Regions from separate parts of the Anaerotruncus massiliensis (ex Togo et al. 2026) genome, predicted to be linked through region 1. Evidence: predicted binding sites of a transcription regulator. Region 1 holds the regulator's gene; each other region holds the start of a gene.
The links. Region 1 encodes Rex, which represses fermentation and respiration genes when NADH is low (regulators of the CRP and FNR family bind a similar motif). Its sites were predicted from a motif close to ATTGTTAANNNNTTAACAAT; they were not measured.
Positions count from the first base shown of each region.

Region 2: the regulator Rex is predicted to act here: its motif matches at 5,448-5,467, upstream of RCI06_RS05880 (acetyl-CoA C-acetyltransferase).
Region 3: the regulator Rex is predicted to act here: its motif matches at 2,952-2,971, upstream of RCI06_RS06400 (NAD(P)H-dependent oxidoreductase subunit E).
Region 4: the regulator Rex is predicted to act here: its motif matches at 3,169-3,188, upstream of gap (type I glyceraldehyde-3-phosphate dehydrogenase).

Region 1 is NZ_JAPJQF010000017.1:32,832-40,164, forward strand. Features, by position in the region: gene RCI06_RS07245 (hypothetical protein) at 155-352, shown strand; gene RCI06_RS07250 (sigma-70 family RNA polymerase sigma factor) at 367-672, shown strand; gene RCI06_RS07255 (isocitrate/isopropylmalate family dehydrogenase) at 784-1,968, shown strand; gene RCI06_RS07260 (redox-sensing transcriptional repressor Rex) at 1,999-2,646, shown strand; gene RCI06_RS07265 (hypothetical protein) at 2,871-3,554, opposite strand; gene ychF (redox-regulated ATPase YchF) at 3,554-4,651, opposite strand; gene RCI06_RS07275 (hypothetical protein) at 4,948-6,162, shown strand; gene RCI06_RS07280 (response regulator transcription factor) at 6,365-7,057, shown strand; gene RCI06_RS07285 (HAMP domain-containing sensor histidine kinase) at 7,130-7,333, shown strand, end outside.
Region 2 is NZ_JAPJQF010000012.1:31,209-38,541, forward strand. Features, by position in the region: gene RCI06_RS05855 (electron transfer flavoprotein subunit alpha/FixB family protein) at 1-379, opposite strand, end outside; gene RCI06_RS05860 (electron transfer flavoprotein subunit beta/FixA family protein) at 397-1,179, opposite strand; gene RCI06_RS05865 (acyl-CoA dehydrogenase) at 1,196-2,335, opposite strand; gene RCI06_RS05870 (3-hydroxybutyryl-CoA dehydrogenase) at 2,438-3,277, opposite strand; gene RCI06_RS05875 (enoyl-CoA hydratase-related protein) at 3,313-4,089, opposite strand; gene RCI06_RS05880 (acetyl-CoA C-acetyltransferase) at 4,178-5,362, opposite strand; gene RCI06_RS05885 (hypothetical protein) at 5,589-5,942, opposite strand; gene RCI06_RS05890 (DUF1576 domain-containing protein) at 5,957-7,225, opposite strand; gene RCI06_RS05895 (hypothetical protein) at 7,306-7,333, opposite strand, start outside.
Region 3 is NZ_JAPJQF010000014.1:20,839-28,171, reverse strand. Features, by position in the region: gene RCI06_RS06415 (NADH-quinone oxidoreductase subunit NuoF) at 1-1,400, opposite strand, end outside; gene RCI06_RS06410 (ferredoxin) at 1,419-1,799, opposite strand; gene RCI06_RS06405 (ATP-binding protein) at 1,843-2,397, opposite strand; gene RCI06_RS06400 (NAD(P)H-dependent oxidoreductase subunit E) at 2,402-2,896, opposite strand; gene RCI06_RS06395 (DRTGG domain-containing protein) at 3,204-3,560, shown strand; gene RCI06_RS06390 (ATP-binding protein) at 3,553-3,978, shown strand; gene RCI06_RS06385 ([Fe-Fe] hydrogenase large subunit C-terminal domain-containing protein) at 4,027-5,349, shown strand; gene RCI06_RS06380 (hypothetical protein) at 5,364-5,702, shown strand; gene RCI06_RS06375 (PHP domain-containing protein) at 5,737-6,447, shown strand; gene RCI06_RS06370 (NusG domain II-containing protein) at 6,444-6,848, shown strand; gene RCI06_RS06365 (hypothetical protein) at 7,264-7,333, shown strand, end outside.
Region 4 is NZ_JAPJQF010000032.1:12,900-20,232, forward strand. Features, by position in the region: gene glgB (1,4-alpha-glucan branching protein GlgB) at 1-355, opposite strand, end outside; gene RCI06_RS09870 (helix-turn-helix domain-containing protein) at 1,162-1,386, opposite strand; gene RCI06_RS09875 (hypothetical protein) at 1,511-1,717, shown strand; gene gap (type I glyceraldehyde-3-phosphate dehydrogenase) at 2,093-3,103, opposite strand; gene RCI06_RS09885 (sensor histidine kinase KdpD) at 3,425-4,576, shown strand; gene metG (methionine--tRNA ligase) at 4,725-6,701, shown strand; gene RCI06_RS09895 (hypothetical protein) at 6,966-7,333, opposite strand, start outside.

The sequences.
Region 1 (7,333 bases):
CACCTCACTGTCCTGATAATAACACATTTCGTGTATTTCGTCAACAAAATATTGCAAATTGTGCGAATTTTTCTTGTGAATACACATTTCGTGTGGTACTCTTAAGATAGGAAGCAAAAATCACACGATTTGTAAAATCACAAGGAGGAATTGAATGGATTTAACCGCTTTGTCGGAGGAGTACCGGACGGCGGCCGACCGCCTGCAGGAGCGCCTGCGGGAGCTGAGGGTGTTCGCGCAGACGGCGCGCGGCGAGGAGGCGTTCGCCGCGCAGCGGCGGATCGACGCGCTCTACGCCGAACTGTACGACCTGCGCGTGGTCATGGACTACCTGCGCCACTATTATGACTGAGGGGGGCGGGGCACATGTTTGACGTATGTGAAAGCACCTTTTCCCTCCAGGATTTCGAGCGGATCGCCGCGCCGCAGTGCGCCGACAACGCACCCGCGCGCGCACGGTACGCGCGGTTCCTGCGCAGCGCCGTGCGCCACCTGCCGCCCAAGCAGCGGCAGGTCGTCGCGCTCTATTTTTTCGGGGGGCGCAACATCCCGGCGATCGCCCTGGAGCTCGGGGTGCACCCCTCCACCGTGAGCCGCAGGCTCGCGGCCGCCAAGCGCACGCTGCGCGCCCAGGTCGAGATGTGCAGCGAGGCGGGGCTGTTCCCCTCGTAAAAGCGGGGGAGGCGACCGGATTTCTTTCCATCGTTCATTGACAATGGGGTAAGTCTGTTATAAAATTATCATATATAGACAGACCGTCCGGCGTGAGAGCGCGCGGGGGAAATGAAAATATGGGAGGAAACGCGATTGGACCAGAAAGTCAAAGCCGCCGCTGAAAAGTTCGCGGCGCTCGTGGAAGCGCAGCTCGCGCGCAACGAGCGCATCAAGGCGCAGAAGGAGTTTACCGACTACGGGAAGCTCGACACCATCGTCATCGGCGTGTGCGGGGGCGACGGCATCGGCCCCATCATCACGAACGAGGCCGCGCGGGTGCTCCGGCACCTGCTGGCGGACGAGGTCGGGGCGGGCAAGGTGGAGTTCCGCACGATCGACGGGCTGACGATCGAGAACCGCGCGGCGCAGGGCAAGGCGATCCCCGACGACGTGCTCGCCGAGCTCAAAAAATGCCACGTCATCCTCAAGGGCCCCACGACGACTCCGCGCGCGGGCGACCCGTGGCCCAACGTCGAGAGCGCCAACGTCGCGATGCGCAAGGAGCTCGACCTGTTCGCCAACGTGCGCCCCGTCAAGGTGCCGAGCGAGGGGATCGACTGGACCTTCTTCCGGGAGAACACCGAGGGCGCCTATGCGATCGGCTCCTGCGGCCTCAACGTGGACGAGGACGTGGCGTTCGACTTCGTCGTGACCACCACCGAGGGCACCGAGCGGATCGCGCGGCTCGCCTATGACTACGCGAAAAAGAACCACAAGAGCCGCGTGTCGATCATCACCAAGGCGAACGTCGTCAAGACGACCGACGGCAAGTTCCTGAAGCTCTGCCAGAAGATCGGCGAGGAGTACCCCGGCATCACGACCGACGACTGGTACATCGACATCACCACCGCCAAGCTGATCGACCCCAAGCGCCGCCGCGACTTCCAGGTGTTCGTGCTGCCCAATCTCTACGGCGACATCATCACCGACGAGGCCGCCGAATTCCAGGGCGGCGTCGGCACCGCGGGCAGCGCGAACCTCGGCAAGCGCTACGCGATGTTCGAGGCGATCCACGGCTCCGCCCCGCGCATGATCGCCGAGGGCCGCGGCAAATACGCCGATCCCTGCTCGATGCTGCGGGCGGCGGTGCTGCTCCTGAGCCACATCGGCTACCAGGCCGAGGCGGATAAGCTCGAACGGGCGCTGGACATCTGTATGTACGAGGAAAAGAAGCTCGCGGTCACCGGCCGCGACACCGGCTGCACCTGCGAGGAATTCGGCAACTATGTGATGGACACCATCGCACGGCTGTAACCGGGAATTCTGGATCGAGAGGTTTTGCATATGCCGAAACACGAGGGTGTTTCCCTATCCGTTATCAAGCGGCTGCCCAGGTACTACCGGTTCCTCGGCGACCTGCTCAGCCGCGACGTCACCCGTATCTCCTCGCGCGAGCTGGCCTCCCTGATGCAGCTGACCGCGTCCCAGATCCGCCAGGATCTCAACTGCTTCGGCGGCTTCGGGCAGCAGGGCTACGGCTACAATGTGGCCGCGCTCCACAAGGAGATCGGCAATATCATGGGTCTCAACAAGCATACCCCCATGGTTCTCATCGGCGCGGGCAACCTCGGCCGCACGATCGCGCGCCACATGGATTTCGAGAGCAGCGGCTTCAAGCTCGTCGGGATCTTTGACGACAGCCCCCGCGTGATCGGCCAGAAGGTGAGCAGCCTGACCGTGCAGGACATGGCGGGGCTCGAGGCGTTCTGCAAGGAGCAGTCCCCGCGGGCCGCCATCCTCTGTATCCCTAAGGAGGTCGCCTTCGAGACCGCCCAGCGGCTCATGAAGCTCGGCGTCAACTGCTTCTGGAACTTCTCCCATTACGACCTCTCCCTCGACTTTGAGGGTGCGGTCGTCGAGAACGTCCACCTGGGCGACAGCCTCATGACCCTCTGCTACCAAATCAACGCCGCCTACCCCGAGGATGAATGACGGGGAGGCGAAAATAAGAAGGCCCCCGCCTTGCGGCGGGGGCCTTCTTTTGTCCGGTTTCCTCCGGAAGCCGTCAGCCCCCTTTCTTGAAAGAAAGGGGGCAAAGAACGTTTGGCGCAGGCCGGCCGCGTCCCCCGCAAAGGGGGGCGCCGTGAGAAAGCCAAAAGCAAAGATTTTCGCCCGCCTTTTTCAAAAGGCGGCGGGGCGGCGCCCCGGCCTGCTCTTCAGCTTTCCGCGATAACGAAGTCCGCGGTGATCTCCGAGCAGGCGAGCGCCTGCCCGCCGGTATCCGCGAAGCAGCTCAACTGCGCCGCGCGGTAGGTGCCCGGCGGCAACGGCTCGTCGAAGAGGTCGATGGGCAGCGTAATCGTGACGGTCTCACCCCCGTGCAGCACCCGTTCGGCGTTCACGTCGTCGGGGTTTGCCATCAGCCCCGCGCGCGGGGTGAGCGGCACGACGGCGTCCCCCTCCACCCGCCGGAAGTCGAACCAGTGGGTGTAGATGAGGTCGTTTTCCGTCCGGTTGGTGACGACGAGCGCGATCTCGCCGGTCCCAACAGGGTAGCTCTCCCGCTCGGGACGGGCGTCCACGCTGCGTTCCCCGGCGGGGAGCGCGGCGGCTTCGGGAAGCGGGGCGGTATTTTCCGGTTCGCCGGATTCGGCCTCGGCGGACCCGGCCTCGGAAGCCGCGGAGGATTCCGCGGGGACCACTTCCGCCCGGGAGGGGACCCCGTCAACGGGGGATGCGCTTTCCGGGGCGGGCGCGCCGCCGGGCAGGCCGACCACGCCCAGGACGAAGTCGTTCTGCGCCTCGGGCAGGAAGGCGGCGCGCTCCGGGTGCGGCCGCAGGAACAAAAAGAGCAGCGCGGCGAGCGCGAGCGCGCCGCACAGGACCAGCGCCCGCCTCATCAGACGTTGAAGCGGAAGAGGACGACGTCGCCGTCCTGCATGACGTATTCCTTGCCCTCCGAGCGGACAAGGCCCTTCTCCTTGGCGGCGGCCATCGAGCCGCAGGCGATGAGGTCGTCGTACGCGACGACTTCGGCGCGGATGAAGCCCTTTTCAAAATCGGAATGGATCTTCCCGGCGGCCTGCGGGGCCTTGGTGCCGCGCGTGATCGTCCACGCGCGCACCTCCTGCTTGCCGGCGGTGAGGTAGGAGATCAGCCCGAGCAGGGCGTAGCTCTTTTTGATGAGGCGGTCGAGGCCCGACTCATGCAGCCCCATCTCCTCGAGGAAGAGCAGCTTGTCCTCGGCGGACATGTCGGCGATCTCCTCCTCGATCCGGGCGCAGATGGGCAGCACCTCGGCGTGCTCCGCCGCCGCGATCTCCTCCACCTCATGGTAAAAGCGGTTCTGTTCGATGCCGCCGGTGAAATCCGCCTCGCTCATGTTGGCGGCGTAGATGACCGGCTTGTCGGAGAGCAGGGGCATGTCCTCGAGCGCGGCGCGCTCCTCCGCGTCGCACACGAAGCTGCGGGCGGATTTCCCCTCCTCGAGGTGGGCCTTGAGCCGCCCCAGCACGTCCGCCTGCGCGGCGAGCGTTTTGTCGCCTCCCTTGGCGGCCTTGAGGGCGCGGTCGATCTTGCGGTCGACGATGTCGATGTCAGAAAAGATGAGCTCGAGATTGATCGTCTCGATATCCCGCCGGGGGCCGATCTCCCCGTCGACATGGATGATCTCGTTGTCCTCGAAGCAGCGCACCACATGCACGATCGCGTCCACCTCGCGGATGTGGGAAAGGAACTTGTTGCCCAGCCCCTCCCCCTTGGACGCGCCGCGCACCAGCCCGGCGATATCGACGAATTCGATGACGGCGGGGGTGTATTTGTCCGGGTCGTACATTTTGGCGAGCACGTCGAGGCGCTCGTCCGGCACGGCGACCATGCCGACGTTCGGCTCGATGGTGCAGAAGGGATAGTTCGCGGACTGCGCGCCCGCGTTGGTGATCGCGTTGAACAGGGTGGACTTGCCGACGTTCGGCAGCCCGACGATGCCTAATTTCATGGCTGATTCCTCCGATCTTACAACTGCTCATTATACAGGAAAAACGCGCGGCGCGCAAGCGGTTTCGCCCGGCTGTGGGCGGCGGATATTCATGCAAAAAACGTATATGAAAAAACCGGAGCCAAAAAGATGCACAAAGAAAACCGCAAAAACACCCCCAAAAAGCCGGGTTGACAGGACGGACGGACGGACGGCGGCTATACTATTGTTTGGATAGCCGCCCACATTTTTGTGTAAAATGACGGTTGGATTATCCGGTGTGTATAATGATGAATAAGTATGAGGAGGCAACCGGAATGAAAAAACTGTTGGCGCTGGTCCTCGCGCTCGCGCTGGCCCTGCCGCTCGGCGTGACCGCCTTTGCGGCGGACGCGGAGAAGATCGATCTTTCGCTGACCGGCTTTGACGCGGGGGTATTATGTGACGGCGATGGAATCTATTACGGTCCGAATGACCTGATCCCGCCGGACAGCACCGTCTATCTGCCCTTCCGCATCTTCGCCGGGGAGAACCCGGACGACCCCGACGAGGTCGGGGCGTGGTACGGCGACAGGGACAACTACAAGGTGAAGTTCGACAAGGGCGACAACAACGCCAAAATGATCAAAAAAATCAGCTTTGTGGAGAAGAAATTCGAGGCCCGCGGCTGGCGCTGCCACGCGCTTAAAATCGAGCTCGCGCAGGATTTCAGCGGCGACGAGTTCAAGCTGACGCCGTCGGTCACCTTTACGGCCAAGCGCTATCTGGTCGACTCCATATCGGCTGAAGACGGGGAGCCCGGAAACGGCGTAAAGGGCCACTACGGTTTTGACACGCTGGAGGAGCTCAACGGGGCTTCCGAAGGGGACGTGGCTTTTAAGGACCTCGCGCAGGGGGTCTACGCGCCGGGCTCCAAAATGACGATGGGCCTGAAATTTTTCATGGGCAACGGCGAACGCAGCGCGGACGCGGATTTCAAGGCGGGCGACGGCGGCGTGGTTGTGAAGCCTCAGAAGAATGAGGACAACGAGATCACCTGGGAGGACGAAAAGGACACGCTGGCGTGGCTCAACTTCACGAGCGACGACGACGCGAAGAAGTTTTTCCCAAAGATGACCACCAAATGGGACGACCAGGAGTACGCGGAATATTTTGCGGACCAGGACGCCTACCTCTTTGATTTTATCGGCAATCCGAAGATCGCTTCGACGAGCCGCGCCTCCCTCAGGCTGCGCATCCCCTTCCTCAATGAGGATGGGGAGCTGTCGGTCGGCGAGGATTCGATCGTGGTCTACCAGGTGGTGGACGGCGCGCTTGTGGACATCACCGGCAAGGGGAGGATCCACGAGACGGACGACGGCGACTGGGTCTTTGAGCTGAAGACCCGCGAGCTCGGCACCTACATCATCGCGGAGAAGCCGGCGGCCGCTGGGGAAGCGGCCGAGGCCCCCGCGGAGACGGCGGAGGAAGCCCCCGCGGAAGAGGCGCCCGCGGCTCCCGCCAAGGCGATCCTCCCCTCCTTTGCGAAATAAGCGGAACCGGGCCGCCGGAAGGGCGGGCGCGTGAGCGCCCGCCCTTCTTTTTTACGGATGCGCGCGCGGCGGGCGTTTCTTTGCAGTTTGGACAATCCCCATTCAAAAAATATTCACCAAAACGGGTGATTTTCCGCTATAATTGTGATATGATAAAGCAAATAATCTGCCTGTTGCGGCGGGCAGAATGGGGGTACCAGACATGTCAATCGGGAAAATCCTGGTCTGCGACGATGATCGCAATATCTGCGAGCTGCTCCGGCTCTATCTCGAGAAGGAGGGCTACGCGGTCGTGATCGCCAACGACGGGGAAGAGGCGCTCGCAAAATTCTCCTCTGAAAATCCCGATCTCATGCTGCTGGACATCATGATGCCCAAGCTGGACGGCTGGCAGGTCTGCCGGGAGGTCCGCAAAAAATCCAACATGCCGATCATCATGATCACCGCCAAGGGGGAGACGTTCGACAAGGTGCTCGGGCTCGAGCTCGGGTCGGACGACTATGTGGTCAAGCCCTTCGACCCCAAGGAGATCGTCGCGCGCATCAAGGCGATCATGCGGCGCACCGGCAAAACGGCCGCGGAGGCGGACGTCAAGGAGGTCAGCTACGACAAGCTGGTCGTGAACATGACCAAATACGAGCTCAAGGTGGACGGCAAGGTGATCGACACGCCGCCCAAGGAGCTCGAGCTGCTCTACCACCTGGCGAGCAATCCCAACCGCGTCTACACCCGCGACCAGCTGCTGGACGAGGTGTGGGGCTTCGAGTACTACGGCGACAGCCGCACGGTCGACGTGCACATCAAGCGCCTGCGTGAAAAGCTCGAGGGCGTCTCAGACCAGTGGACCCTCAAAACCGTGTGGGGAGTCGGCTACAAATTCGAGGTCAAGGAATAACCTGTTGATCACGCGGGGCGGGCGGCAAGCCCGCCCTTTTTCGCATCAAACAATCAGAAAAGTGGGTCGGGTATGCAAAAAACGCTCTTCAGTAAACACTTCATCACCATCGCCGCGATCATCCTTTTGAGCATCACGATTCTGGGCGCGGTGCTGCTGGCGTTCGCCAGCCAGTACTTCAAGCAGGACCGTTACCGTCTGCTTGAGCACAACGCCCAGCAGGCGGCCGAGCTCACCTACGCGGACTTCCGCTCCAACCTCTACCAGGGGGTGACC
Region 2 (7,333 bases), on a different contig from region 1:
CGGTGCAGTCGGCGGTCAGGCCGGTGTGCACGCGCGCGGAGACGCGCGGGGCCATGTCGCGGCCGATCGCGGTCGCGCCGTAGAGGACGACGGCGGGCTTTTTCGCCTGGATGACCTCGTACATCGCCTCGACGTACGGCTCGGTCATATAGGTCTCAAGCGCGGGATCGTCCACGACAATCACGCGGTCGGCGCCGTAGCGCGCGAGCTTTTTGGCAAGGTCGGTCACCTGATGGCCCAGCAGGACCGCGGTCACCTCGTCGCCGAGGTCGGCGGCGAGCTGCTTGCCCTTGCCGATCAGCTCATAGGAAACGCCGGTGATCTTGTTGTCGACCTGCTGCGCGAAGATAAATACGCCTTTATAATCAGAAACAGCCATTTCGTTCACCACTTTCCTCACAGAATGAATTTTTCTTTGAGCCTGTCGACCAGCCAGTTGGCCGACTCCTGCGGGTCGAGGGTCACGACGGTGCCCTTGCCCTTGACGGCCTTGGTGAACGACTTGAAGACCCGCGTCGGGGAACCCTTGAGGCCGATGTTGCCGTCGTCGACCTTGAGGTCGGGACGGGTCCACACCTTGACCTCTTTCTCACGGTAGGCGTCGAAGATGCCGCCCGGGGTCATGTAACGGGGCTCGTTCAGCTCGCTGAGCGCGGTGATCAGGCAGGGCATTTTCGCCTTGAGGATGTGGTAGCGGTCCTCGTACTGCCGCTTGACGATCACATAGCCGTCCTCGACCTTGAGGTCCTCGGCATAGCTGATGTTGGCCAGGCCCAGATGCTCCGCGATCTGCGGGCCGACCTGGGCGGTGTCGCCGTCGATCGCCTGACGGCCGGTGATGATGAGGTCGTACTCGAGGTTCTCGATGGCGGACGCGATGGTCGACGAGGTCGCCCAGGTGTCCGCGCCGCCGAACGCGCGGTCGGTGACGAGGATCGCCTCGTCCGCGCCCATCGCCAGCGCCTCGCGCAGCGCCAGGTCGGCCTGCGGCGGGCCCATCGAAATGACGGTGACATGCGCGCCGTACTGGTCCTTAAGACGCAGCGCGGCCTCGAGGCCCGCCTTGTCGTCCGGGTTGATGATGCTGGGGACGCCTTCACGGATCAGCGTTCCGGTCACCGGATCGAGCTTGACCTCGTTGGTATCCGGGACCTGCTTAATGCAAACGACTACTTTCAATTCCTGCAACTCCCTTCTACTTCAAGAACGATCCGGAAATGACCATACGCTGGACCTCGCTGGTGCCCTCGTAGATCTCCGTGATCTTCGCGTCGCGCATCATGCGCTCCACGGGGTAATCCCTCGTATAGCCGTAACCGCCGAAGAGCTGCACGCACTTGGTGGTGACTTCCATCGCGGTCTCGGCGGCGAACAGCTTGGCCATCGCGGCGTCGACCGAGAAGCGCTTTTTGGTGTCCTTGGCCACCGCGGCGCTGTAGACGAGCAGGCGGGCGGCCTCGATCTTGGCCTTCATGTCCGCAAGCTGGAACTGGGTGTTCTGGAACGCCGAGATCGGGCGGCCGAACTGTTTGCGCTCCTTGACGTATTTGACCGTCTCGTCAAACGCGCCCTGTGCGATGCCCAGCGCCTGCGCGGCGATGCCGATGCGGCCGCCGTCGAGGGTGCCCATCGCGATGCCGAAGCCCTTGCCCTCCTGTCCGAGGAGGTTCTCCTTCGGGACGATGCAGTTTTCAAAGATCAGTTCGCAGGTGGAGGAGCCGCGGATACCCATCTTGAGCTCCTTCTTGCCGATCGAGAAGCCGGGGAACTCCTTTTCGACGATGAACGCCGAAATGCCGCGGTTGCCCTTGGATTTATCGGTCATCGCGAAGATGACGTATACGTCCGCCTGGCCGGCGTTGGTGATGAAGATCTTGGAGCCGTTGAGCACATAGTGGTCGCCGTCGAGCACCGCCTTGGTCTGCTGGCCGGAGGCGTCGGTGCCGGCGCCCGGCTCGGTGAGGCCGAACGCGCCGAGCTTTTTGCCCTGCGCCATCGGGACGAGGTATTTTTCGATCTGCTCGGGGGTGCCGTACTTTTTGATCGGGTCGCAGCCGAGCGAGGTGTGCGCCGACACGATGACGCCCGTCGTGGCGCAGACCTTCGACAGCTCCTCGACGCACATCGCGTAGGTCAGCGTGTCGCAGCCCTGACCGCCCAACTCCTTCGGGAACGGGATGCCCATAAAGCCGAATTTCTGCATCTTCGCGACCGTCTCGGCCGGGAAGCGCTCTTCCTCATCCACTTCCTGAGCAAGGGGCTTCACTTCCTTTTCCGCGAAGTCACGGAAAAGCTGTCTTGCCATCTCCTGCTCTTTGCTGAGTACAAAGTCCATGCAAGTTCCTCCCTAATATGTTTATATTTCCTGCGAAAGCTGCCCGCGCCAAGCCGCGCGGCACATCGGATGCGCCGCGCGGCCTGCGGAGCGGGAGCGGATTTACCTGGAGTAGTCGTAGAAGCCCTTGCCGGTCTTGCGGCCGAGCGTGCCGCCGCGGACCATCTTGCGGAGCAGCGGATGCGGGCGATATTTCGGATCGCCGAACTCGTTGTAGAGCACTTCCATGATCGCGAGGCAGACGTCCAGGCCGATCAGGTCGCCGAGCGCGAGCGGGCCCATCGGGTGGTTCGCGCCGAGCTGCATGGCGGAGTCGATGCCCTCGACCGACGCGACGCCCTCGGCGTAGATGCCGATCGCCTCGTTGATCATCGGGATGAGGATGCGGTTGACGACGAAGCCGGGGGCCTCCTTGACTTCAACCGGGGTCTTGCCGATCTCCTTGGAGATGGCGACGATCTTTTCGACCGTCTCGGGAGCGGTGTGCAGGCCGGCGGTGACCTCGACCAGCTTCATGACGGGCGCGGGGTTGAAGAAGTGCATGCCCACGATCGCGCGGTCAAGCCCCTGGGACATCTCGGTCAGGGAGAGGGAGGAGGTGTTGGACGCGAAGATCGCGTCCTTCCTGCAGATCGTCTGCAGCTTCGCGAAGAGCTCCTTCTTGAGGTCCATCTTCTCGAGCGCCGCCTCGACAACCAGGTCGCAGTCGGCCACCTTGTCGTTGAGCCCGGTGGTGATCTTCGCCAGGATCGCGTCCGCCTTCTCCTGCTCCATCTTGCCCTTGGAGACGAGCTTGGTGAGGGATTTCTCGATCTTCTTCTTGCCGCCCGCGGCAAATTCCTCGGTGATGTCGCAGAGCACGACCTCGTAGCCGTCAGTGACCGCGAATGCCTGCGCGATGCCGGAACCCATCGTTCCCGCGCCGATAACGCCAACTTTCATTTCAGTTACCTCCATATGTAAATATCAGGATCGCATTACCTGTTTTCGAACGGGGCGGGCTTCTCCTTCGCCACAAACGCCTTCATCGCATTCTGCTGGTCCTGCGTCTCGAAGCAGCTGCCGAACAGCTCCTCCTCGATCGCGACGCCCTCATCGATCGAGACCTGCAGGCCGTCGTTGATCGCCTTCTTGGTGGCGCGCACCGCGATCGGCGCGTTGCGGGCGATCTTCTCGGCCAGCTTCATCGCCTCGTCCATCAGGATTTCCAGCGGGACGACGGCGTTGACGAGCCCGAGCGCGAGCGCCTCGGGGGCCTTCACCTTGCTCGTGGTGTAGAGGAGCTCCTTGGCCTTGCCCACGCCGATCGTGCGGGCCAGCCGCTGGGTGCCGCCGAAGCCGGCGGTGATGCCGAGCGAAACCTCCGGCTGCGCGAACACCGCGTTTTCCGAAGCGATGCGGATGTCGCAGCTCATGGCCAGCTCGCAGCCGCCGCCGAGCGCGAAGCCGTTGACCGCCGCGATGACCGGCACGGGCAGCGTCTCAATCTTGCGGAAGATGTCGTTGCCCTTCTTGCCGAACGCCTTGCCCTCGGCCTTGGTGAGCCCGGACATCTCGGCGATGTCCGCGCCCGCGACGAACGCCTTCTCCCCCGCGCCGGTGATGATGACGCAGCGGGTCGCGTCCACGTCGATCGCGTCGACGACCTTCTCGAGATCGCCGAGCACCTCGCTGTTCAGCGCGTTGAGCGCCTTGGGCTTGTCGATGGTGATTACGCCGACGAAGCCCCTCTGTTCGTAGGTGACGTAACTCAAGTTTTTGCCTCCGTTCCTGTGTGTATTTTCGCTTTTGTACAGCTTTCAGGCACCCGGAGACCCGGATGCCTGAAACTGATTTTCCCTGTTACTGGATATTTTCGACAACCGTCGAGCAGCCCATGCCGCCGCCGATGCAGAGGGTCGCGAGCCCCAGCTTGGAGCCGCGCTTCTTCATCTCGTGCAGCAGGGTGACGAGGATGCGGCAGCCGGAGGCGCCCACCGGGTGGCCCAGCGCGAGCGCGCCGCCGTTGACGTTGACCTTGGAGGCGTCCCAGCCGAGCTCGATGCCCACGGCCAGCGACTGCGCGGCAAACGCCTCGTTCGCCTCGATGAGGTCCATCTGGTCGATCGTGAGGCCGGTCTTGTCAAACAGCTTCTTGGTGGAGAAGGCGGGTCCGATGCCCATGATGGAGGGATCGACGCCCGCGGTCGCGCCGGCGACCCATTTGGCCATCGGCTTGATGCCGAGCTCCTTGGCCTTGTCGGCGCTCATGACGACGATCGCGGCGGCGCCGTCGTTGATGCCCGAGGCGTTCGCGGCGGTCACCGTGCCGCCCTCCTTAAAGGCCGGGCGCAGCTTGGCGATGCCCTCGGCGGTCACGCCGTCGCGGGGGAACTCGTCGGTGTCGAAGAGGACGGTCTCCTTCTTGACCTTGATGGGGACCGGGACGATCTCGTCCTTGAACCTGCCGGCCTTGCGGGCGGCCTCGCACTTCTGCTGGCTGGACGCGGCGAACTCGTCCTGCATCTCGCGGGTGATGCCGTATTTCTCGGCGACGTTCTCCGCGGTGATGCCCATATGATAGTTATTGAAAGCGTCCCAGAGGGAATCCTTGATCATGCAGTCGATCAGCTTGCCGTCGTTCATGCGGTAGCCGTAGCGCGCCTTGTCAAGCGCGAAGGGGGTCGCGGACATGTTCTCCATGCCGCCGGCGACGATGATGTCCGCCTCGCCAGAAGCGATCATCGCGGCCGCGAGGTTGACGCACTTGAGGCCGGAGCCGCAGACGATGTTCAGCGTCTGCGCGGGGACCTCGATGGGAAGGCCGGCCTTGAGGGCGGCCTGGCGCGCGACGTTCTGGCCCTGCGCGGCCTGGAGCACGCAGCCCATAAAGACTTCGTCAACCTGCTCGGGTTTCACGCCCGCGCGGTTGAGGGCTTCCTTGATTACGATAGCACCGAGCTGCGCGGCGGGGACACCCGTGAGGGAACCGCCCATTTTGCCGATTGCGGTGCGGCAGGCACCGGCCAATACGATTTCCTTTGACATGTTGACGCCTCCGATTTTTCTTGAAATTCTCAGGTTTGGGGCCGGACCGGCCCTTCGATTATCAGTATACTACAAGGGTTTTGAAATTGCTATATTTTTAACAAACTTTTCACGATTTTTATGAGTTTGTCTAAATCTCCCCCCTCGCCCGAAACCGCTTTTATGCACTTTTGAAACAAACGGCCCAAAGGCCCCTGTTCATGCGGGTTTGAAAGGGAAATTCAGGTCATTCCCTGCGCTTAAAAAGCGTGAGCTCCACCGTGTCGGCGCCGATCTCCAGCCTGCGGCAGTCGACCATCTGCCCGATCAGGTGCAGCTCGCTGTCCTGTCCCAGCCCGCTCACCCCCGCGAGCTGCCAGAAGAACTCCTCGAGCCCCTCGTTTTTCTCCGCCTGGTTGAGGAAGCGGTCGAGGTCGTTCACCTTCTTGCGCTCCGCCGGGTCGTACCGGCTTTTGAGCGAGAGCTCGTAGCCGTCCTCCAGCTTGCGCAAATCCATCCGCACCCCGTCCGAGCCGACGCTGAAAAAGAACACGATCAGCTCGTCGATCACTTTCGTCATCTTTCTCGCCGTGGCTTCCATATCGATTCCCCCCGTTATTCCCGGTCCCGGCGCAGCGCCTCGATGAGCGGCACCAGCACGATGCACACGAGCCCCGCCGAAAAACCGTTGTTGTAGAGATTGAGCCCCCCGTGCAGGAAGCCGGTGTTGAGCACCACCGAGGCATGGATCACGCCCGCGGCGGTCCCCCATTTCCAGCCGAACTGCCCCGCGATGGGGGCGAGCCCCGTCGCAAAGAGGGCCGCCAGCAAAACGTTGGGCTCGTTCAGCGACCACACCATAAAGAAGGAGCTGATCACCACGCCGAGCACGACGGGGATGATGTTCTTGAGATGCTTGCCGAACGCGCCGAACCCGCAGATCGTAAAGACACCGCCGATGGTCGGCCCGTTGAGGTCGCCGCCCACCACCAGCACGTAAACGGTGGCGGCCGCGCCGATGATTCCCATGTTGATGAGCGTCACGGGCAGTCCGTCGAGCTGGACGAAGTCGGCCACGAGGCGGCCCGAATGACGGGTGATGCGCGCGACGTTCCGGAAGCTGCGCCCGTTCCACCAGAAGCCCGCCAGCGCCATCAGGGCGAACAGACCGAACAGGAAGGCGGCGAGCGGCAGGTTGTTGCCGGTGCTCCACGCGAGGCGCGCCTCGAAGGTGTGCCCGAAGGATTTGAAAAAGGAGGCGAGCACCATGCCGATCAGCCCCGCCGTAAAGCCGACGTTATAGAGGTTGTAGCCCTGGTGCACCCGCAGCGTGAAGGAGGCGACGGCGGGCAGCAGAAAGCCGACGGCCACGCCGATGCCGACCCCGAGCAGGTACCAGAGCAGCTTGTCCCGTTCGCGGCCGACGGTGACGATCTCCGAGACCACGGGCGCGAGCGCCGTACCGAAGAGGGAGATGTAGACGTAGCGGCCGAAATGCTCCCGCTTATAGCGGGAATAGAGCCATCCGCCGAAAATGATCGGGAAGATGTTCCAGACGTCCTTGCCGAAGAGGGAGAACCCGGCCATCAAAAAGAGGCTCGCCACGCTGATGCCCGAAAAGTTCATCCGGACGGCGCGCAGGATGCCGATCGACAGCAGCGTCACCAGGCCCGCATTGACAAACGCGGCCCCCATGCCGCCGACGCTGATCGAGTCGGTGATCAGCCCCGCCTGGGTGCGGATGATCTTCCAGATGCCCGAAACGACGCCCGCGGGCGTGTCCCACAGCAGCCCGAAGCCGATCAGCGCCAGCGCGAAGGCGGTCATCGCCCAAAAGAGATAGCGTCCCTGCCGCTCCGGGCGATAGGTCAGCAATCGGTCCAAACCCTTCTCCCTCCATCTCCGGTGTCTCAGCTCATTTTAACATACGCGTGCCGGTGGAAAGGCGAATATTCTGTAAATTTTCACGTCCGCCGGACGAATTCCACCCGG
Region 3 (7,333 bases), on a different contig from region 1:
TAGAGGCGCTTGGTGCCGATGCGGCAGGGGGTGCATTTTCCGCAGCTCTCGTCGACGGTGAACTCGAGGAAGAACTTGGCGATATCCACCATGCAGTTGTCCTCGTCCATGACGATGAGTCCGCCCGAGCCCATCATCGAGCCGATGGCGAGCAGGTTGTCGTAGTCGATCTCGGTGTCGATGAGGGAGGCCGGGATGCAGCCGCCGGAGGGGCCGCCCGTCTGGGCCGCCTTGAACTTCTTGCCGTTCGGGCAGCCGCCGCCGATCTCCTCGACGATCTCCCGCAGGGTGGTGCCCATCGGGACCTCGACGAGGCCGGTGTTGTGGATCTTGCCGCCGAGCGCGAAGACCTTGGTGCCCTTCGATTTCTCGGTGCCCATCGAGGCGAACCACTCGGGGCCGTTCAAGATGATCTGGGGGATGTTGGCCCAGGTCTCGACGTTATTCAGGATGGAGGGCTTGCCGAAGAGGCCCTTGACCGCCGGGAAGGGCGGACGGGGGCGCGGCTCGCCGCGGTGGCCCTCGATCGAGGTCATGAGCGCGGTCTCCTCGCCGCAGACGAAGGCGCCGGCGCCCAGGCGGATGTCGATGTCGAAGTCGAAGCCGGTCTCAAAGATGTTCTTGCCCAAAAAGCCCATCTCGCGGGCCTGGTTCAGCGCGATCTCGAGGCGCTTGACCGCGATGGGGTACTCGGCGCGCACATAGATGTAGCCCTGGCTCGCGCCGATCGTATAGCCGGCGATCGCCATCGCCTCGAGCACCGAGTGGGGGTCGCCCTCGAGCACCGAGCGGTCCATGAACGCGCCCGGGTCGCCCTCGTCGGCGTTGCAGCAGACGTATTTCTGTCCGGGGGGCTGGGCCTTGGCGAAGTTCCACTTGAGCCAGGTCGGGAAGCCCGCGCCGCCGCGGCCGCGCAGCCCGGAAACCTTGAGCGTCTCGATGACGTCCTCGGGGGTCATCTCGGTGAGGACCTTGCCCAGCGCCATATAGCCGTCGTAGGCGATGTATTCGTTGATGTCCTCGGGGTCGATCACGCCGCAGTTGCGCAGCGCGACGCGCTTCTGCTTCTTGTAGAAGTCGGTCTCGTCAAGGGATTTGATCTTGTCCTCGACGACCGTCTCGGTGTAGAGCAAGCGCTTGACGATGCGGCCCTTGAGCAGGTGCTCGTCGACGATCTCCTTGACGTCCTCCGGCTTGACGCGGGAGTAGAAGGAGCCCTCGGGATAGACGATGACGACGGGGCCGAGCGCGCAGAGGCCGAAGCAGCCGGTCTTGACGACCTTGACCTCCTCGGTGAGCCCGGTCGCGGCGATTTCCTTTTCAAACTCTTCGATGATCTTTGCCGAGCCGGAGGACGTACAGCCCGTACCTCCGCAGCAAAGCACATGGGAACGATACATGGTGCGCTTCCTCCTTTCTTACAGCTTGCTGCCGGCGACCGCGCCGATGGTGTACTCCTGAACGACCTGCCCGTTGATCAGGTGCTTCTGGACGATCTGGGAAGCCTTTTCAGGGGTCATCTTGACGTAGGTGACCTTCTCCTTGCCGGGCTCGAAGACCTCGACGACCGGCTCGTACTGGCAGATGCCGATGCAGCCCGTCTGGGCGATGGTGACGTTCTGGAGGTTCTTTTTGGCGACCTCCTCGGTGAACGCCTGGAGCACGGGGCGCGCGCCCGCGGCGATGCCGCAGGTGGCCATGCCGACCACGACGCGGGTGTTGCCGCTGTCGTCCGCGCGGATGCCCATGTTGGTTTTGACCTTGTCCCTCAGAGCCTGAAGCTCCGCTAAGCTTTTCATATGTAAGATTCCTCCGTCCACAATGTGGTTGCGCGTCCTGCCGTCAGGACGCCTGCGTGTCTAAAACCTCCTGCGTGTTTTCGCGGATGAACGAGCCGATGAACCCGACCACCGACGGCTCCGAGAGGGGCACGCCGTCGAGCACCTGCCGGAATTCCCGCGTGTCGGCGGTGAACTCCCCCGCCCCGTGGCGGAAGGTGTAGGTGAAATCGATGTCGGGGTTGCACTGCACGAGCGAGGCGACGGTCGCCGCGATGTCGCCGAGCGGCATGCGGTCGATGTGGGTGAGGCCGAAGACCGCCGTCACGGCGGTGCCCCTCCCCGGCTCCGATTCGATCGAGAGGCTTCCCCCCGTCATCTCGGCGCCCATCTTGAGGAACGGCACCCCCAGCCCCACCCTGCGGGTGGTGCGGGTGGTGAAGAACGGGTCGGTGACCCGCCGCACCTGTTCGGGCGTCATGCCGCAGCCGTCGTCCCTCACGGTGATCGTGAGGGTGTCGGCGGCGGGCTGTTCGTCCACCGTGATCTCGATGAGCGAGGCGCCCGCGCGGACCGAATTCTGCGCGATGTCCAGCACGTTCAGCGAAAGCTCCTGCATGGCGTTACTGGTATTTGGCGAGGATGGTGTCGACGTCGTCGACCGTCAGGCGGCCGTAGACCTCGTCGTTGACCATCAGGACCGGCGCAAGGCCGCAGGCGCCCACGCAGCGGCAGGCGTCGAGGCTGAATTTCCCGTCGGGCGTGCACATGCCGGACTGGATGCCGAGCTTCTCCTGGAGCCTCTGGAAGATATCGCCCGAACCCTTGACGTAGCAGGCGGTGCCCAGGCACACGGAGATTTTGTACTGTCCCTTGGGGTTGAGGGTGAACTGGGAATAGAATGTCGCGACCCCGTAGATTTCCTCCAGCGGGATGTCGAGCCCGAGGGAGATCATCTTCTGCACCTCGATCGGAAGGTACCCGTAGATCTCCTGAGCGCCCTGCAAAACCGGCATCAGAGCGCCCTTCTGGCCCTTGTGCTCCTCGATCACCTTCTGCAGCCGCTGTTCCTGCTCAGCGGTGCCGGTGAAGGGGACCACGGTTTTCGTGTTCGCCATCTGTCTTACCTCCTTGGCATTGCCATACGCTCAGGGCGTACGGCACCATTATAGAATTGTTATGATTATAACAGAAAATCATAATGCCGTCCAGATGAATCCCCCTGAATTTTCGCAAAAACGCGGCGTTTTTCATGACAATTCGACAAGTCCTTCCGGACTTTTCCAATTCCCGCCCCCTCCGCAGATTCCACAGCTTTTGGCGGGGGATTTTGGCGGGCCGGTCATTGCGGCCCCGCGCGCAAAATGATATAATATTCAGGTATAGACCGACCGCTTTTCCGATTTCCGAAAGGAGCAATGGCCCATGACAGTCAGCGATATCGCCAGGATTCTCAAGGCCGAGGTCCTCTGCGAGGGGGACTCGATGGAAGCCGAGGTACATACCGCCTGCGGCAGCGACATGATGAGCGACGTGCTCGCCTATGTCAAGGACCAGAGCGTGCTGCTCACAGGGCTCGTCAATTCGCAGGTGGTGCGCACCGCCGAAATGATGGATATGGTCTGCATCGTCTTCGTGCGCGGCAAGCGCCCCGACGAGCAGATCCTCTCCCTCGCGCGCCAGCGGGGGATCGCCGTGCTTTCGACCCCCTACCGCATGTTTACCGCCTGCGGGCTGCTTTACGACAACGGCTTGAAGGGTGGCTGTGAAACCGATGTCTGATACGATCAACCTCACCTACGACGTCCCGGGCGACGACTTCACCCGCGCGGGCGAGGCGTCGAGCGACGTCAAGGGGGTCCTCAAAAAGCTGGGCCTCTCCCCGCAGGTGGTGCGCAAGGTCGCCATCGCCATGTACGAGGGGGAGATCAATATGGTGATCCACGGCGGCGGCGGGCAGATCACCGTCGAGGTGACGCCCGACGCGGTCACGATGCGGCTGGTCGACCACGGCCCGGGCATCCGGGACATCTCCCTCGCCATGCAGGAGGGCTGGTCCACCGCGCCCGAGGAGGTGCGCAACCTCGGCTTCGGCGCGGGCATGGGCCTGCCCAACATGAAGAAATACTCCGACGAGATGGAGGTCATCAGCGAGGTCGGCGTCGGCACCACCGTCAACATGAAGGTGTACGTCGCCTGATCCGCGTTCCCCCCGGAGCGGGCAGGATTTATCTGGGAGGCCGTCATGATGGATACCACAAACTTTTTCCACTCGGTGACCCTCGACCGGGACAAGTGCCACGGATGCATCAACTGCGTCAAGCGCTGCCCCACCGAGGCCATCCGCGTGCGCAACGGCAAGGCGAAGATCATCAAGGAGCGGTGCATCGACTGCGGCGAGTGCATCCGGGTCTGTCCGCACCACGCCAAGCAGGCGATCTTCGACCCCATCTCGGTGATGGACAGCTTCGAATATAAGATCGCGCTGCCCGCGCCGAGCCTCTATGGGCAGTTCAACAACCTCGACGACATCGACCTCATCCTCGGGGCGCTGACCCTCATGGGGTTCGACGACGTCTACGAGGTCGCGCGCGCCGCGGAGCTCGTGAGCGACGCGACCCGGCGGTACATGATGCGCGAGGACATCAAACGCCCAGTCATCTCCTCCGCCTGCCCGGCGGTGCTGCGGCTCATCCGGGTGCGCTTCCCCGAGCTCATCGACAACATCCTCCCGCTGCATCCGCCCATCGAGGTGGCCGCGCGGGTGGCCAAGGCGCGCGCCGCCGAAAAGACGGGCCTTCCGCCCGAAAAGATCGGCGCGATCTTCATCTCCCCCTGCCCGGCGAAGGTGACGGCGGTCAAGATGCCGCTGGGCACCGAGAAGAGCGCCGTCGACGCGGTGCTCGCCATCCGGGAGGTCTACCCCAAGCTGATCAGCCTCATGCGCAAGGTGCCCGCCTCGGTCGACATGGCGGGGGCCGGCCGGATGGGCATCGGCTGGGGCAGCAGCGGCGGCGAGGCCGCCGCCGCGCTCAAGGAGCGGTACCTCGCGGCCGACGGCATCGAAAACGTCATCCGCGTGCTCGAGGATCTCGAGGACGAGAAGTTCTACGACCTCGACTTCGTCGAGCTCAACGCCTGCTCGGGCGGCTGCGTCGGCGGGGTGCTCGGGGTGGAAAACCCCTACGTCGCCAAGGCCAAGCTCAAGCGCATCCGCAAATACCGTCCCGTCTCCTGCAACCACCTCGAGGAGGAGAGCCTCGCCCCCTACACCTGGGACGCGCCGGTCGAATACGAGCCGGTGCTCGAACTGGACGCGGACATCCGCACCGCGATGGAAAAGATGAAGATGATGCGGGAGATCGAGGGGCGGCTCTACGGCATGGACTGCGGGTCGTGCGGCGCGCCCTCCTGCAAGGCGCTCGCCGAGGACATCGTGCGCGGCTTCGCCACCGAGGAGGCGTGCATCTTCAAGCTGCGCGAGGAGATCCGCGGGATGGCCGAGGGGCTCCGGCGGCTTTCGAGCGTGATGCCCAAGGTCGCGGCGGAGGAAACCGAAGAAAAGGAATGACCGGGGGGACCAATATGACGGTGAAACAGCTGGCCGCACAGGCCGGGCTTAAAATTCTCGCGGGGGAGGGTTCCCTCGGCCGGGAGATCGAAAGCGTCTACAGCTGCGACCTGCTCAGCTTTGTGATGGGGCGCGCCCCCGCGGACAGCGCGTGGGTGACGGTCATGGGCAACGTCAACGCGATGGCGGTGGCGCTGCTGGCCGACGTGGCCTGCGTGGTGCTCGCCGAGGGCGCGGCGCTCGACGACGACGCCAAAAAGAAGGCGGAGCAAAACGACATCGCGGTGCTCTGGTCGGAGAAGCCGGTCTTCGACACCGCGCTGGACATCCACACCCGCATGGCCGGGGCCTAGCGGGAAGGGCGATTTTGGGAGAGGAGGCGAGCCGATGCGTCCGGTGTTCTACGACCTGCATATCCACTCCTGCCTCTCCCCCTGCGGGGACATGGACATGACCCCCAACAACATCCTCAACATGGCGCTCCTGAAGGAGCTCGACCTCATCGCGCTGACCGACCACAACTCCTGCAAAAACTGCCCGGCGCTCATGCGCGCCGCCGAGGGGTCGGGCCTTGCGGTGCTGCCGGGCATGGAGCTGACGACCGCCGAAGAGGTGCACGTCGTCTGCCTCTTCCCCGCGCTGGAGAACGCGATGGATTTCGACGGGTATGTGCACGGCTGCCTGCCCGACATCGATAACGTCCCCGAGATCTTCGGCGCGCAGCAGATCCTCGACCGGCGGGACGAACCCGCCGGCATCGAGCAAAAGCTGCTCATCAACGCGACGACGATCGAAATCTCCGACCTGCCCGCGCTCGTCAAGGGGTACGGCGGGTTCTGCTACCCCGCGCACATCGACCGCGCGAGCAACAGCGTGCTCTCCAACCTCGGGTTCATCCCGCCCGAATGCGCCTTCCGCACCCTCGAGGTCGCGGACCCGGAGGCATTCTTCGCGGACGGGAGGAATCAGGCGTACAAAGAGGGGTACGCTATCGTTACGAGCTCGGACGCGCACTACCTCGAAAACATCTCCGAGCGGGAACACTGCATCCACCTCGACACGGTGGATTTTGAAGGGCTGGCGAAGCGCCTCGCATGAAAATGAAAAAAATCGAATGGATCATCCTCGCGGCGGTGGTCGCCGTGTGCGCCGGACTGGCGCTTTTCTTTTATTGGCCGCGCTCGGGCGACACGGTGGCGGTCGTCTCGGTGGACGGAACCGCGCTCTACCGCATCGACCTCAGCAGGACCGCGCGGCCCTACACCTTCCGCATCGAGGAGGAGACGGGCAGGCCCGTCTCCTTTGAGGTCGCGGACGGGCGGGTGCGCTTTGTCGAGGTCACCTGCCCCGACCACATCTGCGAGCGCACCGGCTGGTGCGGCGCGCCGGGCGAGCGGGCGGTCTGTATGCCCAACCGCACCGCCCTCGTCTGCTATGCGCGCGGGGAGCTGCCGCCCGACGGCGGGGTCCGGTGGATCACCGAATCGGACCACCCCTAGACGACGCGCCTCCCGGACGGGACGGCTGACGGAGCGCGCGGCGGGAACGCGGGCCGGGCGGAAAACCGCGCGGCTTCGCCGCACGCGCGAAGGCAGGGCCTTCGCGGACGCCCCGCCGGGGCGTCGTTTTCCGCCGCCCGGCCTTTTTCGCCGCGCTCAAAATTTGACGTTTGAACCGGCCGTCGGGCGGGAAAGCTAGAGGTAAGCGGTTCCCCCGAGCGCCCCTCCCCGCCGCACGGCCCGCGCCTGTGGTTTCTCCGAGCGCCCCGCCTGCGCCAAACGTTTTCGGAGGGGGTCGGGGGGGCCCCTTTTTCAAAAGGGTCCCCCCGGTTGAAAAAAGGGACAAACTGTGATAGACTTTCCATAGGGGCGGGGACTGCCCGCCGGGACGACTGTCAAAGAAGGAGGCATTGCCATGGACGCGGTGCAAAGGGTGATCGACTGGGGGATGGAGCGGTTCCGGGGCTTTTCGGTCCGGGACGTTG
Region 4 (7,333 bases), on a different contig from region 1:
GCGGAGTCTCGGCATGGAAGGCGTAAGGATCCGCTTTCATCAGGGCGCGTCCATCTTTGGTCTTCACGCAGAACTTATATAAATCATATTGCTTGAGGCCAAAAATCATGCATTCCCAAACCGCATGATCTTCCAGAAGCGTCATCGGATTCGCATCCGGGTCCCAGTCGTTGAAATCGCCAACGACCGATACCGACACGGCGTTGGGAGCCCACACGCGGAATACGTATCCATCTTCTTCATCCTTGCGGCAGGGATGGGCGCCTAAGTATTCATAGGCCTTATAATTCGTCCCCTGATGAAATAGATACAATGGAAAGCTGTCTTTCGACTTTGTTTTTTTTGGCTTAACCATTGCCCTCACCTCCCTTTTTTATATTTTAACAGTTTTTGGAGCGCCTTTCAAGTATTTCTTGTGAAATATCGCGTAAAAACAATGAAAACTTTCTAAGCATTTTATCTATTATGCACATATTTTGTGCACATTCCTGTTTCTTTCGCCTAACGATATTTTCCAGTTGCGGCCCCCCTTGTCCTGTCAGAGACCCGCGAGTTTCTATTATAACATGAATTTCGTGTCGTTTTGGCATGTAAATGGTGGTGGGAAATGTTCTTTGATTTGCCGCTTTCCAAGCGGCGGGGATTGCCGGGGCCCGCCCGCCGGCGGCTTTGGATTTGCCGCGCTGCGCCCGGCGAGGCTATCGCGGGAATTGCCGCTTTCCAAGCGGCAAGAATGACTAGCGCGTTCCGCCGCGCACCACGGGTTCCTTTTCGGACGGACGAAAAGGAACCAAAAGTCCGCCTAAGAACCCTCCGCCGGGTTCTTAGGAATCTCCGGGAGTACCTTGCCAGTACCCGCAGGTTACCGCCACACCCCATGGGTACACTAGCTGAGGGCTCAATTCAGGTTGCAGCGCTCCCAACAGGTGGGGACGGAAGGCGCGGCGAGCTTGTCAGGTAGGGGCACACGGGGGAGGGTCGCCGACCCTCCCCCGTGAGGCGCACGCGCTTTTGCTTGTCAAAACGCGGGGACAGTTGCGGTCAGGGGCCGCAACTGTCGTGCGCCTGATCCCCCCTCCGCTCACATCCAGCGGAGTGCATAAAGAAGGCAAATACAAACCACCCAAAATAAAAAACGGACACCTTTACAGGTGTCCGCAATCAGATCTCGAAAAGAACTTTCGGTTCAATATGCAATGCGTCGCAGATATCAAACAGCGTTGTAATCGAAAACGACATTTCAATATTGGGTGCCTCAATATGGCTTAGATATCCCCGGCTAATATGGACCAAGTCGGCCAGTTCTTCCTGCGTGAAACCCGCAAGCTTACGATAATGCGCGACACTTAACCCAAGTTTACGAAATTTCTCCGCATGCACGCCCACACAACTCACCTCTATGTATTTATTGTAAGCTTGTGTGCCGCCAAAGTCTGCTTGACATTAGATCGCAATTGCTATATTATTGTACGCAAAGCGAACAATATGTACGCATTTGCGAGGTGGGTTTATGGAAGATTACAGGCTCGCTTATTATTTTCTGTCCAGCAAGGTATCCGAAATTGCGGAAATCCTGCGCAAGCCGCTGGAGGGCGAGACGCGCGAACAGATCAGGAACAGCGCGGCGGCGCGGACGGTTCAGGCGATGGACCTGTTGGAGGACGCGCGGCGCCGCTCGCAGGAAATGCTGCACGCGAGCGAGCCCCAGAGGGATTAGCGCGCCCGCCGTCCCCCGTTGGGAGCGCCGCAACCTGAATTGAGCCTTCAGCTAGTGTACCCGTGGGGAGCGGCGGTAACCTGCGGGTACTGGCAAGGTACTCCCGGAGATTCCTAAGAACCCGGCGGAGGGTTCTTAGGCGGACTTTTGGTTCCTTTTCGTCCGTCCGAAAAGGAACCCGTGGTGCGCGGCGGAACGCGCAAGTAATTCTTGCCGCCCACGGGCGGCAATTCCCGTGAAAGCTCCGCCGGGTGCAGCGCGGCAAATCCAAAACCGCCGCCGGGCGCGGCGCGGCAAACCCAAAACCGCCGCCGGGCGCAGCGCGGCAAATGAACAAAAGAGCCGCCCTCGCGGGCGGCTCTTTCAAAAAACCGATTACTTATGATCAACGGTAGCCATGTGCTGGATGAGCATGAGGACCTTGTTGCTGTAGCCCCACTCGTTGTCATACCAGGAAACCAGCTTGACGAACTTGTCGGTCAGCGCGATGCCGGCCTTCTTGTCGAAGATGGAGGTGCGGGCGTCGCCGATGAAGTCGGACGAAACCACATCGTCCTCGGTGTAGCCGAGGATGCCCTTGAGGGAGGTCTCGGAAGCCTTCTTGAGCGCGGCGCAGATCTCCTCATAGGAGGCGGCCTTCGCGAGGTTGACGGTCAGGTCGACGACGGAGACATCCAGCGTCGGGACGCGGAACGCCATGCCGGTGAGCTTGCCGTTCAGCTCGGGAATGACCTTGCCCACAGCCTTGGCGGCGCCGGTGGAAGACGGGATGATGTTGCCGGAAGCGGCGCGGCCGCCCCTCCAGTCCTTCTTGGAAGGACCGTCAACGGTCTTCTGGGTGCCGGTGGTGGAATGGACGGTGGTCATCAGGCCGTCGACAATGCCGAACTCGTCGTTGATGACTTTCGCCAGAGGCGCCAGGCAGTTGGTGGTGCAGGAAGCGTTGGAGACGATGTCCATGCTCGGCTGGTAGGTCTCGTGGTTGACGCCCATGACAAACATCGGCGCATCCTTGGAGGGCGCGGAGATGATGACCTTTTTGGCGCCGGCCTTGAGGTGGGCCTCAGCCTTGTCCATGGTGGTGAAAACGCCGGTGGACTCAACCACATACTCGGCGCCGCAAGCGCCCCACGGAATGTTGGCGGGCTCCCGCTCGGCATAGAACTTGACAGTCTTGCCGTTGACGATGATCGCGTCGTCGGTGTAGCTCACTTCGCCCGTGTACTGGCCATGGATCGTGTCATAGCGAAGCATGTAAGCGCAATAGTCAGGGGTCATGAACGGATCGTTGACGCCCACGAATTCAATGTTCGGATTGTCCAGTCCAGCGCGGAAAACCAGTCTGCCGATACGGCCAAAACCGTTGATACCAACTTTAATTGCCATTGGAAACAACCTCCTGTATTTTTGATACCTTTATCATAATACAAATCTCTGGAAACTACAAGAACCTTGATAAACTTTAAACGATTTTTTTTATTTTCTTCAAACCCGGGATATTTATACTTTGCTTTTTATTGAAAACGCCCAACTCCTATTGAAAATCACACCCTCATATACTATAATTGAAGCGGAATTTTCTGTCGATTTGTGTCGAAAGGTCCCTGTTTTCCCTGTTCCCGGGCCTTCATGCAATATTTGGAATCCGAATATTTCCGCGGTCCTTCCCAAATGATAAGTGCAGTTCCGCAGCGAGGAGGTGCGCCTTTGGACGATCCCCGAACAGACTCTTTTTTCGACCAGCTGACCGGGCTCCTGGACGCCTCCGGCCAGCCCGCCGCCGTGATGGACCATGATTTTCGTCTCGTCTGGTGCAGCGCCGCCGGCTCCCGGGAAATGCCCGCCCTGGCCCTGCCGGACGGCGCGCAGCTGCTGCTGCACGGCTACGACCCCGAGGTCGTCCGCGCGGAGATCGACCGGTGCGGTTCCTTCACCACCGCCGGCCCCAACCACCTGTTCGCAGAGCGGCCGACCGTCATCTGCGCCCTGCCCGACGGGAGCGGCCGCTATCTCATCCAGCCGGCCTCCGGCGCCGAGCAGGGCTCCGGCATGCGACCCGAGGGGATGTCGCGCACGCTCTCCTCCTTCGGCAACCAGTACCGCGCGCCGCTGACCGTCATCTTTTCGATGCTCACCCTCCTCTCCCGCAACTGCGGGCCCGGCTCGTCCGAAAAGGACCGCGAGCGCATGCCCGATTACCTCGCCGCCATCAACCAGAGCGCCTTCCGGCTGCTGCGCAGCAGCGAGTGGATTTCCGATTACACCCGCCTCACCTATGGGTTTTCGCCCGTGCGGACCCGGCGGGTCGACCTCTTCCACTACCTGCGCGAGCTCTTTTCGGCGGCCGCTGACTTAATCGAGCCGACCGGCATCCCGCTCTCCGCGGACATCCCCGAGGGGATGCTGCCCGCCGCCTGCGACACCCAGAAGGTGTCCGCGGCCCTGCTCAACATCCTCTCGAATTCCTGCCGCTACACCCGCCCCGGCAACCAGATCGCCGTCCGGGTGCGCTTCAAGCGGGGGATGCTCAGCGTCTCGGTCGCCGACCGCGGGCTCGGGATTCCGCCCGACGTGCAGCCGCGCGTCTTTGAGCCGTACTTCTCCTATGACCACGGGGGACGGCCCTTCTCGGGCAACGGCCTCGGCCTGACGATCGCGCGAGATTCCATCGCCGCCATCGGCGGCACCATCGCGCTCACCTCCACGCCCGGGAAGGGAACCACCGTCGTGTTCACCCTGCCCGTGGAGGACGACGAGAGCGTGCCGCCCGCCGTTTTCTGCGAGGCCGCGGATTACCTCTCCGACCGTTTTTCCCCCCTGCGCGTCGCGCTCAGCGACAGCATCGACTGTCCCCTCTAAGGAACCGCCCGCGGGCGGTTCCTTTTTTGCCGCCGGGGCGCGCTCCGGCGGCAAAAACTTTCCACAGCCCCTGTTCATTTTACCCAATTCGTGGTATACTATATCATTACATTGACGACACCAAACTCATGCAAGGAGGTTCCACATCATGAATGGAACAGGAAAGACATTTTACATCACCACCCCCATCTACTATCCGTCGGACAAGCTGCACATCGGACACAGCTACTGCACCGTCGCGACGGACGTCATGGCGCGCTACAAGCGTATGCAGGGGTTTGATGTCATGTTCCTGACCGGCACCGACGAGCACGGCCAGAAGATCGAGGAAAAGGCGAAGGCCGCGGGCGTGACCCCGCAGCAGTATGTCGACAGGGTGGTCGCCGGCATCAAGGAGCTGTGGAAGCTCCTCAACATCTCCAACGACCGGTTCATCCGCACCACCGACGACTACCATGTGGAATCGGTGCAGAAGATTTTCAAGGACCTCTATGACAAGGGCTACATCTACAAGGGCTCCTACAAGGGCAAATACTGCACGCCCTGCGAGTCCTTCTGGACCGAGAGCCAGCTGAAGGACGGCAAATGCCCCGACTGCGGCCGCGAGGTCATCGACGCGGAGGAGGAGGCCTACTTCTTCAAGCTCTCCGCCTTCCAGGACCGCCTCATCAGGCTCTACGAGGAAAACCCCCACTTCATGGAGCCGCAGAGCCGCCTCAACGAGATGGTCAACAACTTTATCAAGCCCGGCCTCGAGGATCTGTGCGTCTCCCGCACCTCCTTCTCATGGGGCATCCCCGTCACCTTCGACCCCGGCCACGTCGTCTACGTGTGGGTCGACGCGCTGACCAACTACATCACCGCGCTCGGCTACGGCAACGACAAGTATCACGAGTTTGAAAAGTTCTGGCCCGCCGACGTGCATTTCGTCGGCAAGGAGATCATGCGCTTCCACACGATCATCTGGCCCGCCATGCTCATGGCGCTCGACCTGCCGCTGCCCAAAAAGGTGTTCGGCCACGGCTGGCTGCTGCTCGAGGGCGGAAAGATGAGCAAGTCCAAGGGCAACGTCGTCGACCCCGTCGTGCTCGTCGAGCGGTACGGCGTCGACGCCATCCGCTATTTCCTGCTGCGCGAGTTTCCCTTCGGCTCGGACGGCCTCTTCTCCAACGAGGGGCTCATCACCCGCATCAACGCCGACCTCGCCAACGATTTGGGGAACCTTGTCTCCCGCTCGGTGGCGATGGCGGAGAAATACTTCGGCGGCACCCTGCCGGCGGAGCGGAAATCCGAGCCGGTCGACGAGGAGATCATCTCAATCGCGCGCGGGCTCAAGGACCGCTACGAGGCGCAGATGGAACAGTACGCCTTCCAGAACGCGCTGATCGAGGTCTTCAAGCTCATCTCCCGCACCAACAAATACATCGACGAGACCGCCCCCTGGGTGCTCGCCAAGGAGGAGGCCAACCGGCCCCGCCTCGCCACGGTGCTCTATAACCTGCTGGAATGCGTACGCATCGCGGGCATCCTGCTCGCGCCCTTCATGCCCGCCACCTCGCCCAGGATCTTCGCGCAGATCGGCGCGGCCGGCGGCATCACCACCTACGAGTCCGCCGGGACGTGGGGCCTGCTGCCCGCCGGCGTGACGGTCAAAAAGGGCGAGGGCCTCTTCCCGCGCATCGACGTGGCCAAGGAGCTCGAGGCGCTCGAAAAGGCGCGCGCCGCCGCCATGGAAAAGGCCGCCGCCGCGGAAAAGAAGCCCGCCTCCAAGGCGGAACAGCCGGAGGGGGTCGCCTCGCTCATCACGATCGACGACTTCGCGAAGGTGCGGCTGCGCGTCGCGCAGGTGACCGCCTGCGAGCCGGTGCCCAAGGCGGATAAGCTCTTGAAGCTCACCCTCGACGACGGCAGCGGCACGCCCCGCCAGGTCGTGTCGGGCATCCATCCGTGGTACGAGCCGGAGGCGCTCACCGGCAAAAAGGTGATCGTCGTCGCGAACCTCAAGCCCGCCAAGCTGCGCGGCGTCGAATCCAACGGCATGATCCTCGCCGCCGACGCGGGCGAGAACGACGTGAAGGTCATCTTTGTCGACGAGTCCGTCCCCTGCGGTTCGGTGGTCCGGTAGCCAGGGGAAACTTTTGAAAAAGGTTCCCCTGGACCCCTTCAAAACTTTTGGTTCAGGCGAGTACTACTAGCTGCCGCCCACGCGCCCCGTGGAATCAAAGTTTTCGCCCGCCTTTTCCAAAAAGGCGGCGGGGTCAAGGGGCGGAGCCCCTTGACGCGCCCGCAGGCGCGGAACACCCCATCCTGAGAAGCGATTTTTTGGTTCTTTTTTCAAGAAAAAAAGAATGACGGCTGATGCAAAGGGCCTTTGCATCAGCCGTCCTTTTCAGAGGTTCCCCTTCCCGTCGAGGTACTCGAGCTGGCGCTGCACCAGCCGGATCCCGGTGTGTCCGTCCGGAAGCTCCTCGACGTGCAGGTTATAAAGGCGCATCCGCTCGGAGATTTCGAGGTTCGCCTTCTCCTCCTCGTCCACGCCCATGAAGAACCATACCGCCCGCTTGATCGCGTTTTCCACGATCTGCACGTAGGGCGTTCCCGGCTCCATCATGTAGATCGACCCCGGCGTCACGCCGGTATAGGAGGCCATAAAGTTCTTCTTCGCAAGCCTGAGGACCTCGGTGCGCAGACCGCCCTCCACGTCGATGCGGTCGGCGGCGCGCTTGAGCGCCTCAAGCAGTTCTACCTTGGTCGTCA